Regions from separate parts of the Pseudoalteromonas ulvae UL12 genome, predicted to be linked through region 1. Evidence: predicted binding sites of a transcription regulator. Region 1 holds the regulator's gene; the other holds the start of a gene.
What was found. The regulator FliA, encoded in region 1, starts transcription of late flagellar genes. The targets are predictions, from matches to a motif close to CTAAAGNTNNNNNNNNNNNNGCCGATA.
Positions count from the first base shown of each region.

Region 1 (6,237 bases):
GACTTTTCATCTTGAGCCCAAATTTTCGAACCGGCTTGCTTAAGCATACGAGCCCCCTCTCTGCCATCAGCTCCCATTCCCGTTAATACGACGGCTAATACACCATCACCATAGCTTTTCGCTGCGCTTGCAAATGTAATATCAACACTAGGTTTATAGGTAACACGCGGGCTATCGTCTTCAAAAACTTTTAACTTTTGTCCGCTCCCTCTCCCTTCAACAAGCATCTGCTTACCTCCAGGGGCAAGATATGCAACTCCTGGACGCAACATATCGCCATTTTCGGCTTCTTTAACTTGTATTTTACACAAGCTATTAAGCCGTGATGCAAAAGCAGGTGTAAATGCTGCAGGCATATGCTGAATCAACAAAATAGGATGAGGGAAATTAGCAGGTAGTTGCGTTAATATATTTTGTAAGGCAACAGGCCCACCAGTTGATGTCCCAATTGCAACAAGTTGATACTTCTTACCTGAAGCTCTAAAATCAGCCTCTGGCGCTTTTGGCTCAAATTGCCTTGTACTAAAGGATCTATCTGGTTGTGTAACTGTTGAGCTTCTGATTGGCGCTGAAGCTGTTGGGGTCGCAGGCCGAGGGCGATTGAAACGACTAATTCTACGGCGGCCTATTTCTTTTACTTTTTGCTGCAACAAACGGGTTGCTTCTTCTTTATCCCGCGCAATATCTTCGAATTTTTTTGGTAAAAAATCCAATGCCCCGGCTTCTAGTGCATCTAATGTTGCAGATGCACCTGCATGCGTTAGCGAAGAAAACATCAGAATAGGAGTCGGATTTGACTCCATTATTTTTTTAACCGCGCTAATGCCATCAAGTACAGGCATTTCAATGTCCATAGTAATGACATCAGGCTTTAGCGCAGCCGTTTGAGCAATAGCTTCTTTTCCATTATTAGCAGTTCCAATCACTTCCATTTCTGGATCTTGATTGATTATTTCACTCACTCTACGACGAAAAAAACTAGAATCGTCGACAACTAAAACTTTAACTGCCATTTAAGATTCTCACCATTAATTATTTTGTCTTACCGGCATAGTATTTAAGCATACTCGGTACATCAAGAATAAGCGCAATCCCGCCATCAGACGTAATTGTTGCCCCTGCCATGCCCGGAGTACCTTGCAACAAAGCATCTAAAGGTTTAATAACAACCTCTTCTTGACCAATTAAGGAGTCGACAACAAAACCTACTTGCTGAGTGCCTAATTGAACAATAACTACATGCCCTTGAGAGCGTTTTTGGTCATTTGACTGATAGTTTCTGATTAACCATTTTTCTAAGTAAAACAGTGGTATTGCTTTTTCACGAACAATGATGGTTAATTGACCATCAACTAAGTTAGTTCTAGTCAAATCTAAATGGAATATTTCACTGACGCCAGCAAGAGGCAAAGCAAACGTCTGTTTCCCAACCATTACCATCAAGGTCGGTAAAATTGCCAAAGTTAGTGGAACTTTAATTTCTAAAGTTGTCCCTACACCTTTTTGTGATTCAATATTTATTGAACCATTTAATTGGGTAATTTTAGTTTTTACAACATCCATACCCACACCTCGTCCTGAGATGTCAGATATTTCTTCTTTTGTAGAAAAACCAGGTGCAAAGATTAAGTTGTAAGCCTCTGTATCTGATAAGCGAGCGGCAACATCAGCATCAATAACACCTTTACCGATAGCTATACTTTTAAGCTTTTCAGGATCCATACCTGCGCCATCATCTTCTATTTTGAGCAAGATGTGGTCACCTTCTTGCGAAGCTGAAAGTGTTACAGTTCCTGTTCTTACTTTACCTGAAGCCTCACGGTCATCAGGCATTTCAATACCATGATCAACTGAATTCCTAACTAAGTGAACCAATGGATCAGCTAACGCTTCTACTAAATTCTTATCTAAATCCGTTTCTTCACCAACGAGTAGTAAGTTAATTTCTTTTTTCAAACTTCGAGCTAAATCACGTACAACACGAGGAAAGCGACCAAACACTTTCTTAATTGGTTGCATACGTGTTTTCATCACTGCACCTTGCAAGTCAGCAGTAACCACATCTAAATTCGAAATAGCCTTACTCATACTTTCACTACTGACAGTAGTGCCTAAACTGACCAAGCGGTTTCGCACTAATACTAGCTCGCCAACCATATTCATTATTTGGTCAAGTCGCTTAGTATCTACACGAACAGTGGTTTCAGCTTGAGGTGCTGCAGGCTTTTGTGCCGGTGCTTTAGCTGGAGCAACTGCCGGTTTTTCAGCAGCCTTTGCAACAGGTGCGGGCTTAGCGACAGGTGTCGGTTTGGCTGCCGCTACTTTGGGTTCAGCTGGTTTTTCAACTTTAGGTGGCGTTACAGCTGCTGGTTTTGAGACAGCTTTTGGCGCACCAGAACCATGAAGCTCATCGAGTAACGACTCAAACTCATCTTCTGTAATTTCTTCATCTGAGCCTGAAGCACTCACATCCACATTTGATGCTGGTTTTGGTGGTGCACTTGAGGTACTTACAGATCCAAAAGACCCCGATCCATGTAATTCATCAAGTAAGTTTTCAAACTCATCATCAGTGATATCATCATTATCTGAGCTTCCTGATTCTGTGGCTTGCTTAACAGCAGGCCCTTGTCCCGAGCCATGTAGCTCATCAAGTAAACTTTCAAATTCATCTTCTGTAATATCATCGATAGATTCCGAACTTGGGGAGCTCTCGACGGAGGCGACAGGATCTTCGCCAAAAAAAATGTCATCAAATTCATCTTGAGCTGGTTCAGAATCATTAACAGGCTCATGCTCTTCAGTAGCAGCCTCAACTTCAACCACTTCATCTTCAGATTCAGGCTTACTTAACTTATGTAGTATATCGAGTAACTCAGGTGAAGCGGCTTCAGGTTGCTCTCTGTTTTGAATCTTTGCAAACATTTCATTAATGGTATCAAGAGCTTGCAGTATTACATCCATTAACTCTGCAGTAACTCTGCGCTTACCTTGACGGAGAACATCGAAAATATTTTCAGCCCCATGACACGCATCTACCAATTCCGTCATTGCTAGAAAACCGGCCCCACCTTTAACAGTATGGAATCCTCTAAAAATAGCATTTAATAAATCTGCATCTTCTGGATTATTTTCTAATTCAACTAATTGCTCGGACAATAATTCGAGAATTTCACCTGCCTCGACCAAAAAATCCTGCAATATATCTTCATCAACTTCAAAGCTCATGCAGCTGCTCTCCCATTTAGAAGCCTAAGCTCGATAATAAGTCATCAACTTCATCTTGACCTGAAACCACATCATCGCGCTCAGCAGCATCAATAATCGGCCCTTCAGCAACCTGATCAAGTTCTGTAGAACTCACTTCGGCTACAATCGTATTTTTTTCTTTTACTTCTTTTGACGCTTCAACTGGAGAACCAAAGACAGTTAACATGTAGATTAAGCTGTCTTCTACTTCTCTAACTAATTCGATAACTCTTCGAATTACTTGCCCTGTAAGATCTTGATAATCTTGAGCCATTAATACTTGAGTCATTAAGCTATGAAGCTGTTGTGTATCTTTTTGTGTGCCTTGAATAAAATCATCAAGCTCACGGCATAAGGTTTTAAACTCACCTAACTTTAAGTTTCGTGACATTAACCTATCCCATGAAGGTTTTAAGTTATTAATCTCGTCATTTAACTTATCGGCAAGAGGCAAGCTTGCTTCAATTGCATCCATTGTTTTATTTGCGGCTTGCTCTGTCATTTCCATGACATAATTTAGCCTTTGTTTTGCATCAGGTAATGACTCTTGAGTTAAAGCAGAAAGCTTGTCATCTAATTCAAAGTTTTTAAGTGAATCATGAAGCTGGCGTGTTAATTTACCAACTTCAGCAAATAACTCAGACTGTTCATCTGAGCTAATTTGTAACAACAACTCATTTGCTTGTTCTTGTTCGCCATTTTCCAAAAGCTCAACGAGCTGCTTAGCTTGATCAAGTGTTATTTGTGGTAGTGCGCTGGCCGACATGAAGCTCTCCTTCTTGTTTAACCTAGACGCTCAAACACTTTATCCAATTTAGTCTTCAGCGTTGCGGCAGTAAACGGTTTAACTATGTAGCCGTTAACACCCGCCTGAGCTGCAGCAATGATTTGTTCTTTTTTCGCCTCGGCCGTCACCATTAACACAGGTAAATGCTTAAGGTTGTCATCCGCTCGAATAGCTCTGAGCAAATCAATACCTTGCATACCTGGCATGTTCCAGTCAGTCACGACAAAATCAAATTCTTGATTTTGTAACATCGGTAGTGCGGTGCTACCATCATCTGCTTCTTGAACATTAGTAAAACCTAAGTCCCTAAGCAGATTTTTAATGATTCTTCTCATAGTTGAAAAGTCATCTACCACAAGAATTTTCATGTTTTTATCCAAAACATCCTCCGGTGAGGTTTAAACCCAAATTACAGTACTTCTAATTCAAATCCAGTCACTGACTTTTGCTTTTAGCTTTATCATTGCCTGGCCATGTATTTGGCTAACTCTTGATTCACTTACATCAAGAATTGCACCTATTTCTTTTAAATTCATTTCATCATTGTAGTAAAGAGATAAAACCAGTGCATCACGTTCAGGTAAAGTTTTAATTGCTTGTAATAAAGAAGCATTAAACCGCTCTGTCTGTGTATGAACATAGGGTGTGTCACTAGAGTTTAAATGTTCTTCGTTATGGAGCACATCTTCATCAACCCCTAGATCTTCAATCCCTAAAATCCTACCGCTATTTACATCGTTAAGAATATCATGGTATTCATTGAGCGTAATATCAAGTTTTTCAGCAACTTCTATATCTTTTACTTCTCGCCCTAATAAAGATTCTAATTCTGCGGTTGCTTGAGCAACCATTCTGGCATTTTTATGGACTGATCGAGGAACCCAGTCGCCCTTTCTAATTTCATCCAACATGGCACCACGAATACGGATACCCGCATACGTTTCAAAACTCGCGCCTTTTGAGCCATCAAAGTTTTTTGCAGCTTCAATAAGACCAATCATTCCTGATTGCACTAAATCATCCAGTTGAACGTTTGCAGGCAAACGTGCCAGTAAATGGTAAGCTATGCGTTTAACTAGCGTGACATGTCGTTCGATCATGTTCGCCATTTGATCTGCATTGCTATATCCAATAACTTTATTCACACAGGATGCCTTAGCGATTGACAAGCTTTTCTATGAAGAACTCCAAATGCCCTGAAGGTTGATTTGGAATGGGCCATTTTGCTGCTTTAGTCGCAAGTGTTTTAAATGCTATCGCAGCTGGTGACTTTGGAAAGAGATCAACTATCGTTTTTTGTTTACGGATTGATTTACGCATATTTTCATCAAATGGAACTGTAGAAACAAGCTCAAGAGAAACATCTAAAAAACGATCAGTCACTTTAGATAGTTTGGCAAATAGCTCTTGGCCTTCACGTAGACTACGGACCATATTAGCAACTATTTTGAATTTGTAGACCCCATGCTCTCTGCTAAGAATTTTTATCAAGGCATAAGCATCTGTAATTGAAGTCGGCTCATCACACACAACCACAAGTACATCTTGCGCAGCTCGTGAAAAGCTTAAAACCATATCAGAAATACCTGCTGCGGTATCAACAATTAATACATCATAGTCTGCATTCAGTTCACCAAAAGCACGGATAAGACCCGCATGTTCAGCAGGAGAAAGTTCAACCATGTTCTGAGAACCCGAAGTTGCTGGGACAATACGGATCCCATGAGGGCCTTCAACTAAAATATCTTCTAATTCACATTCACCCGATAAAACGTGCGATAAGTTACGTTCAACTCGAAGCCCTAGCATTACATCACAGTTTGCCAACCCTAAGTCAGCATCCAACACCAATACCCTTTGGCCTTGTTGTCCCATTGCAATTGCCATATTTAAAGACACATTGGTTTTACCAACGCCTCCCTTGCCGCCTGTTACTGCAATTACTTTTACAGCTTGATTATTTTGATTCATTCTTCGCAGGCCACTTGCTTGATCTAAAACTGTATTAATCATACATCCCTACTGCATGAGACTCCAAGGTTGGATGTCTTTTAAATTGCGCGTTTGCACGTTTTGCGTACAACTGCTCAGCCTTTTTGACTAATTTTTCTGCATTAGCCACTCTAATATCCTCTGGCACACGCTGACCATTAGTAAGATACCCTATTGGCAAACGATTTTGAATCGCAATACTAATAATC
Region 1 covers NZ_AQHJ01000027.1:341,180-347,416, forward strand. Annotated here, with positions in the region: gene PULV_RS09640 (protein-glutamate methylesterase/protein-glutamine glutaminase) at 1-1,013, opposite strand, end outside; gene PULV_RS09645 (chemotaxis protein CheA) at 1,033-3,228, opposite strand; gene PULV_RS09650 (protein phosphatase CheZ) at 3,245-4,015, opposite strand; gene cheY (chemotaxis response regulator CheY) at 4,033-4,416, opposite strand; gene PULV_RS09660 (RNA polymerase sigma factor FliA) at 4,462-5,145, opposite strand; gene PULV_RS09665 (MinD/ParA family ATP-binding protein) at 5,192-6,049, opposite strand; gene flhF (flagellar biosynthesis protein FlhF) at 6,042-6,237, opposite strand, start outside.

Region 2 (6,237 bases), on a different contig from region 1:
TGGCCCACTTCGCTCAGGTGCTGGTTTTCACATTATCAAAATTCAAGAAATTCGTGGTCGCCAAGTAGTTGAAACTGTTGAAGTTCGCTCGCGCCATATCTTAATCAAACCGTCAATTATTGTCAGTGAAGAAAAAGCCAAAAGCATGCTTGAAGGCTTTGTCAAAGATTTAAACGCAGGCACAGCCGATTTTGCTGCACTTGCAAAAGAGCACTCTGAAGATCCGGGCTCAGCACTTAAAGGTGGCGAGTATGACTGGACCGACCCTACAACTTATGTTCCAGCATTCAGAGATGCATTACTGAGCCTTGAAAAAGATGAGCTTAGTCAGCCATTTCGTACCAACTATGGTTGGCACATAGTGCAGCTTTTAGGCAAACGCATTGCTGATAAAACAGAAATAGCCAAGCGTAACCGCGCACAACAAATGTTGTTTAATCGAAAATTTAAAGAAGAAAGCTTTGCTTGGCAGCAAGAAATTCGTGAGCAAGCTCACATTGAAATATTGGCTGACGAATAGTTATGGCACTTAGAATCGCAATTACACCAGGTGAGCCTGCCGGTATTGGTCCGGATTTGCTGATTAAATTAGCACAACGTCAATGGGATGCTCAGTTAATCGCGATTGCCGACGCTAATTTACTCACTGAACGTGCAAAGTTACTTAACTTACCGCTAACACTGATTGAATTTGATGCCAGCCAGCCCCCAACAATCCAAGCGGCAGGCCAACTATTTATCCAACAAGTGGATATGGCTGCCCCCGCTTCGCCAGGGGTTCTTGATGAAGCAAATGGGGCTTATGTTCTAGAGACGCTGAGAGTTGCCTGTGAAAACAATATCGCAGGTAATTTTGATGCTATCGTTACAGGCCCCGTGCATAAAGGGATCATCAATCAAGCCGGTATTTCATTTAGCGGCCACACAGAATATTTCGCCCAACAATCGAATACACCCGATGTTGTGATGATGCTGGCGACTGAAGGGCTGCGCGTCGCTTTAGTGACAACGCATATTCCTCTGGCTTATGTATCCAAAGCAATTACTCCAGATAGACTTCGCAAAGTCACTGAAATTCTGAACAACGACCTTCGTGAAAAATTTGCAATCGCCAATCCGCGTATTTTGGTATGTGGCCTCAACCCACACGCAGGAGAAAACGGTCATTTGGGCACCGAAGAGCTCACTACCATTATCCCTACCATGGAGCAGCTCAATAGCGAAGGCATGAATTTAATTGGTCCTTTGCCCGCTGATACGCTTTTTCAGGATAAATACCTAAATAATGCCGATGCCGTGCTTGCGATGTATCACGATCAAGGCTTACCTGTGTTAAAATATAAAGGTTTTGGTAATTCAGTGAATATCACATTGGGTTTACCGTTTATTCGAACTTCAGTTGACCATGGAACTGCGCTTGATTTAGCCGGCTCAGGTACCGCTGAAGTAGGCAGCTTTGAGCTAGCTCTCAAAGAAGCAATCCATTTAGCGACAAAAAAAGCGCAGAGTTAATGACAGATAAAGTACATTTAGGCCACAGAGCCAGAAAACGTTTTGGCCAAAACTTTTTAGACGATGCCATGATAATCGATAAAATTGTCACGGCTATCGACCCTAAGCCTGAAGACTGCTTAGTTGAAATCGGTCCAGGACTAGGTGCAATTACAGAGCCTGTAACTGACTTATCTGGCCATTTAACCGTAGTTGAACTTGATAAAGATCTGGCAGAACGACTCATCCATCATCCTTTTTTGGGTCCGAAATTAACGGTCTACCAAGGCGATGCGATGAAATTTGATTTTGCAAGCTTGGTTCCTGAAGATAAGAAAATCAAAGTCTTTGGTAACTTGCCTTACAATATTTCGACACCACTGCTTTTTCATTTGTTCGAGTTTTCAAATCACATCGAGCATATGCATTTTATGCTGCAAAAAGAAGTGGTTAAACGCATGGTCGCAAGCCCTAACTGTAAGGCTTTTGGTCGCTTAAGTGTCATGACACAGTATTATTGCCATGCAATCCCTGTGATTGAAGTCCCGCCTGAGTGCTTTAAACCGGCTCCAAAAGTGGATTCAGCAGTCATACGCCTTATCCCTAAAAAGCCAGAGCAGTTACGTGCCAAAAGCACCAAATTACTCAATACAGTCTGTTTAGAAGCCTTTAATCAACGCAGAAAAACAATTAGAAATAGTTTATCTAATTTATTAACTGCTGATGAAATGGCCACAATAGGCTTAGACATTAAGCTTAGAGCTGAAAACCTTTCTCTTGAACAATATATAGATATCGCAAATTGGTTATATGACAACAAGCAGTAATTTAGGCTCACCCATCAAAGTGAGTGTTGAAACCTTCTTTATTGAAGGACAGTCTGAGCCGGATAAAAGTAAGTTTGTGTTTGCTTACACTATCACGATTAAAAACCATAGCTTATGTAGCGCTAAGTTACTTAATCGTTACTGGTTAATAACCGATGCTGACGGCAAAGAAACGGAAGTTGAAGGTGAAGGCGTTGTAGGTGAGCAACCAACAATCGCACCTGGCGAAAGTTATAGTTACACCAGCGGCTCAGTGCTTGACACCCCTTTAGGTACGATGCAAGGCCATTACACCTTCAGAAATGAGTTTGGAACTGAATTTGAAGCACCTATTTCAGTTTTTAGATTAAGTATTCCGAACTTAGTCCACTAATGGCTGATTATATTATTGGCGATTTACAAGGTTGCTTTAACGAGTTTAAAGCAACCTTGGCAAAAATTCAGTTTAACCATAAACAAGACACGCTTTATCTAGTTGGTGACATTGTCGCTCGAGGACCTGATTCCTTAGCTTGTTTACGTTACATTCAAGCCCATCAGGATTGCATGCATACGGTACTAGGTAATCACGACCTTCATCTAATTGCCACCTACCTTTTAAATAAACAACCTAACCCAAAAGATCACCTTGAAGAATTGTTTTCAGCCCCTGATTTAGCTCAATTGATTCGTTTTTTACAATCCCAACCTTTAGCAATCTATTTAGAGCGTTACCATACCCTGATCTGTCATGCTGGCCTATCACCCGAATGGTCTCTCCAACAAGCTCTTGATGCCAATGATGACGCACAAGCCAAATACCAAGGCGAAGATGCCGCTTTTTATTTAAGCAGAATGTATGATAATCAAAGCATACATTGGCATGAAAACTTAAACGAACTGGATAAATTTAAATATACAGTTAATACTTTTACTCGCATGCGCTACTTGGATCAGGAGCTCAACTTTGATTTTGCAAGCAAAGGAAGCCCGCAACAAACACCAAAATTAACTCCTTGGTTCAATGTGAACAATCAGCAGCTAAATAATAAATTAACCATTGTTTTTGGTCATTGGGCATCATTAAATGGAAAAACTCAAAGTGAGCAATTTCAAGCCATTGATACTGGGTGTGTTTGGGGTGGAAAGCTAACAATATTGAAACTAAACGACATGCAACGAGTATCGATCGCAGCTATTTAAATTTATACTGTAATACTGCATATCTTTAAATTATCTGTTAGATTGAAACTAATGATTTAACTTATCTTGTTGGGTGCCGATAAGTTAAATAACCTCTCAGCCATTGTAGTAAATACAGGAAAACTTATGAACCTGACAGTCAGTCAGCGAATCTGGGGCGGATTCGTTTTAATTACTTTTTTACTCCTTTTAATAGGAGGCAATTCTTTAGGCAAGATTTCAAATATTAATGCTTCTGCACAACAAGTAAACCAATTATCTTTACCTGCGCTTGAAGAAAGCTCTACATTACAAGTAGAGTTCACATTAATGAGTAAACGTGCTCTACAGATATATTATAGTGAAAGTGAAAATGAGCTTAATGGATTCAAGGCTACATTCCAAAAAGCACAAAAAACCTATGAAGTTGCCAGTAACAAGCTGAGTCAGGTCGTCGACAATAACGCCCAGTTAAACCAAGCAAGCAGCCAAATAAAAACGTCATTTCAATCTTTTTTAAAGAATGTAAACAATCTACAGCAAGAAAAGTTAGCTGTCCTAAATCTAAGTTCCAAACTCACAGATCAACTTTCAGAGCTTGAAACTTCAGCCGAAGATGCGAGTACAGCTGTTTTAGATATCCTTGATAGTGTTAATTTAAAAGAAACCAATCCGGCAGCTTTTGAGGCTGCAAGTAGTATGGAAACTCGTTTTCTTTCTTTGGTTAGTACAAGTACTGATTTAATTAACGTCAAAAATGAACAAATTCTCGATACCCTTCACAATGAGCAAAAATTTAGTATTGAAAAACTTGAAGAAGGTTTCGAACTCGTTAAAAGCGCCGTTAATAATGATGAACCTGACTTAATTAGTGATCTCTATAAATACTTTAATAATGCAAAACAAATCATTACCGGCTCAGATTCACTTGCCGCAAATAAACAACGCCACCTAACGGCTCAAGCGAATGCCATAACAGAACTTAATGCATCAGAACAACATACCACAACAGCTCTAAAACAGCTTAATGAGCTTGTTTCGGTTGCCAGTAAAGTGGCTTTTGACTTACAAAGTGATGTGAACAAAGATGTTGATTCTGCTAATTTATGGACTCTTGTCGGCATGATTGTCGGTGCCTTAATTGCTGTCATAGTTGCTTATTTAACTGTGCAACGAATCGTACGTCCTTTGGCTGAAGTTAATTCTATTTTAGAAGTCGTCGCATCAGGCGATATGACGCAAAAATTAGATGACACTGGCACGGATGAATTTGGTGAATTAGCACGTAGCTGTAATCGTGTAATTGATAACCTGCGCCAATTAATTCAAGGAATTATATCTCGTTCGACCCAATTGGCTGCTGCTGCTGAGCAAACATCTGCCATCACTCGTGAATCAAGTCAGGCTATAGAAAATCAGCGTGCTCAAGTAGAACAAGCTGCCACAGCTACAACCGAAATGAGTAGCACATCTCAAGCCGTCACTCACAGCGCTGAAGAAGCCCTTAATGAAATTAAACATGCTGACAGCGAAGCTGAACGAGTCAAATCAATTTCATCTAAGAATAAAGACACGATAGAAAAGCTTGCTCAGGAAGTTGAAGGCGCGTCTATTGTTATCAATAAACTGCACAAAGACAGCGCATCTATCGGTGGTATTCTTGATGTAATTCGAGGCATTGCAGAGCAAACTAACCTATTAGCTCTGAACGCCGCGATTGAGGCTGCCCGTGCCGGCGAACAAGGACGCGGCTTTGCTGTCGTTGCTGATGAAGTACGCTCACTTGCAAGTAAAACTCAAGAATCGACCCAAGAAATTCAATCTATGATTGAGTCATTACAATCAGGCGCTCACGAAGCTGTTTCTGTAATGGCTAAAGGTAAAGAGCAAGCTGAATTTTGTGTTGAACAGTCAGAACAAGCAAGCCAAGCATTGCAGCTTATCACCAATTCCGTCTCTCAAGCGCACAATGTCAGTGAGCAGATCTCAACAGCTGCGCAAGAACAACATCATGTCTCACAAGAAATCAGTGAACGCTTAGAGTCAATTGTTGCTATTGCCGAACAAACAGCCGAAGGCGCAAACCAGACATCAAGTTCAAGTCAAGAGGTTGCGAGTTTAGCCGAAGAATTACGCCGCTCAGTGGACGAATTCAAGGTTTAAACAACACTCCTTCGAAAATATCAAAGCCAGCATTTATTGCTGGCTTTTTTAATTGCCCTAAACGGTCTCTCTTGCATTACTTACAATACAAGCATGTTTGTGGTGAATGGTGAATGGTGAATGGTGAATGGTGAATATTTTGTAGTTTAGTCATTCTAAACAATAGCACCCAGCAATGAGAAAATGCTTTATGCGAGCCCTTAGCTCTGCGTTTTTTGGATATTTTTCTGCGTTATCGATTTCTTGTGTAGCCAGACAAGGATACATCACCACAGCGCTATCTGTACCACTCCCACCCATTAGTTACAACAGCAATCACAAACGTTCAACGGCCACTATCACTTGAATTAATGCTCTTTAGCCAATAGAGATCATTACCAATTTATATTGCATTAGAGCAGCATCTTTTATGCTTTTCATTTATTAACAAAACTATAAGCAATAAAAAACGCAGCCTAAGCTGCGTTTTTTATTGAAAACTCTAATCTCTAGAGCTCTATATCTGCATCAGAAGCTAATCCCTCTGCTTCACCTTCCTCAGGCTTAATCGTAGCTTTAAGTAGTAGCATATCTCTTAATTTCAATTCTATTTCAT
Region 2 covers NZ_AQHJ01000034.1:181,171-187,407, reverse strand. Annotated here, with positions in the region: gene surA (peptidylprolyl isomerase SurA) at 1-520, shown strand, start outside; gene pdxA (4-hydroxythreonine-4-phosphate dehydrogenase PdxA) at 523-1,512, shown strand; gene rsmA (16S rRNA (adenine(1518)-N(6)/adenine(1519)-N(6))-dimethyltransferase RsmA) at 1,512-2,318, shown strand; gene apaG (Co2+/Mg2+ efflux protein ApaG) at 2,302-2,691, shown strand; gene PULV_RS17520 (symmetrical bis(5'-nucleosyl)-tetraphosphatase) at 2,691-3,500, shown strand; gene PULV_RS17515 (HAMP domain-containing methyl-accepting chemotaxis protein) at 3,627-5,642, shown strand; gene recA (recombinase RecA) at 6,131-6,237, opposite strand, start outside.
Region 2: the regulator FliA is predicted to act here: its motif matches at 3,556-3,582, upstream of PULV_RS17515 (HAMP domain-containing methyl-accepting chemotaxis protein).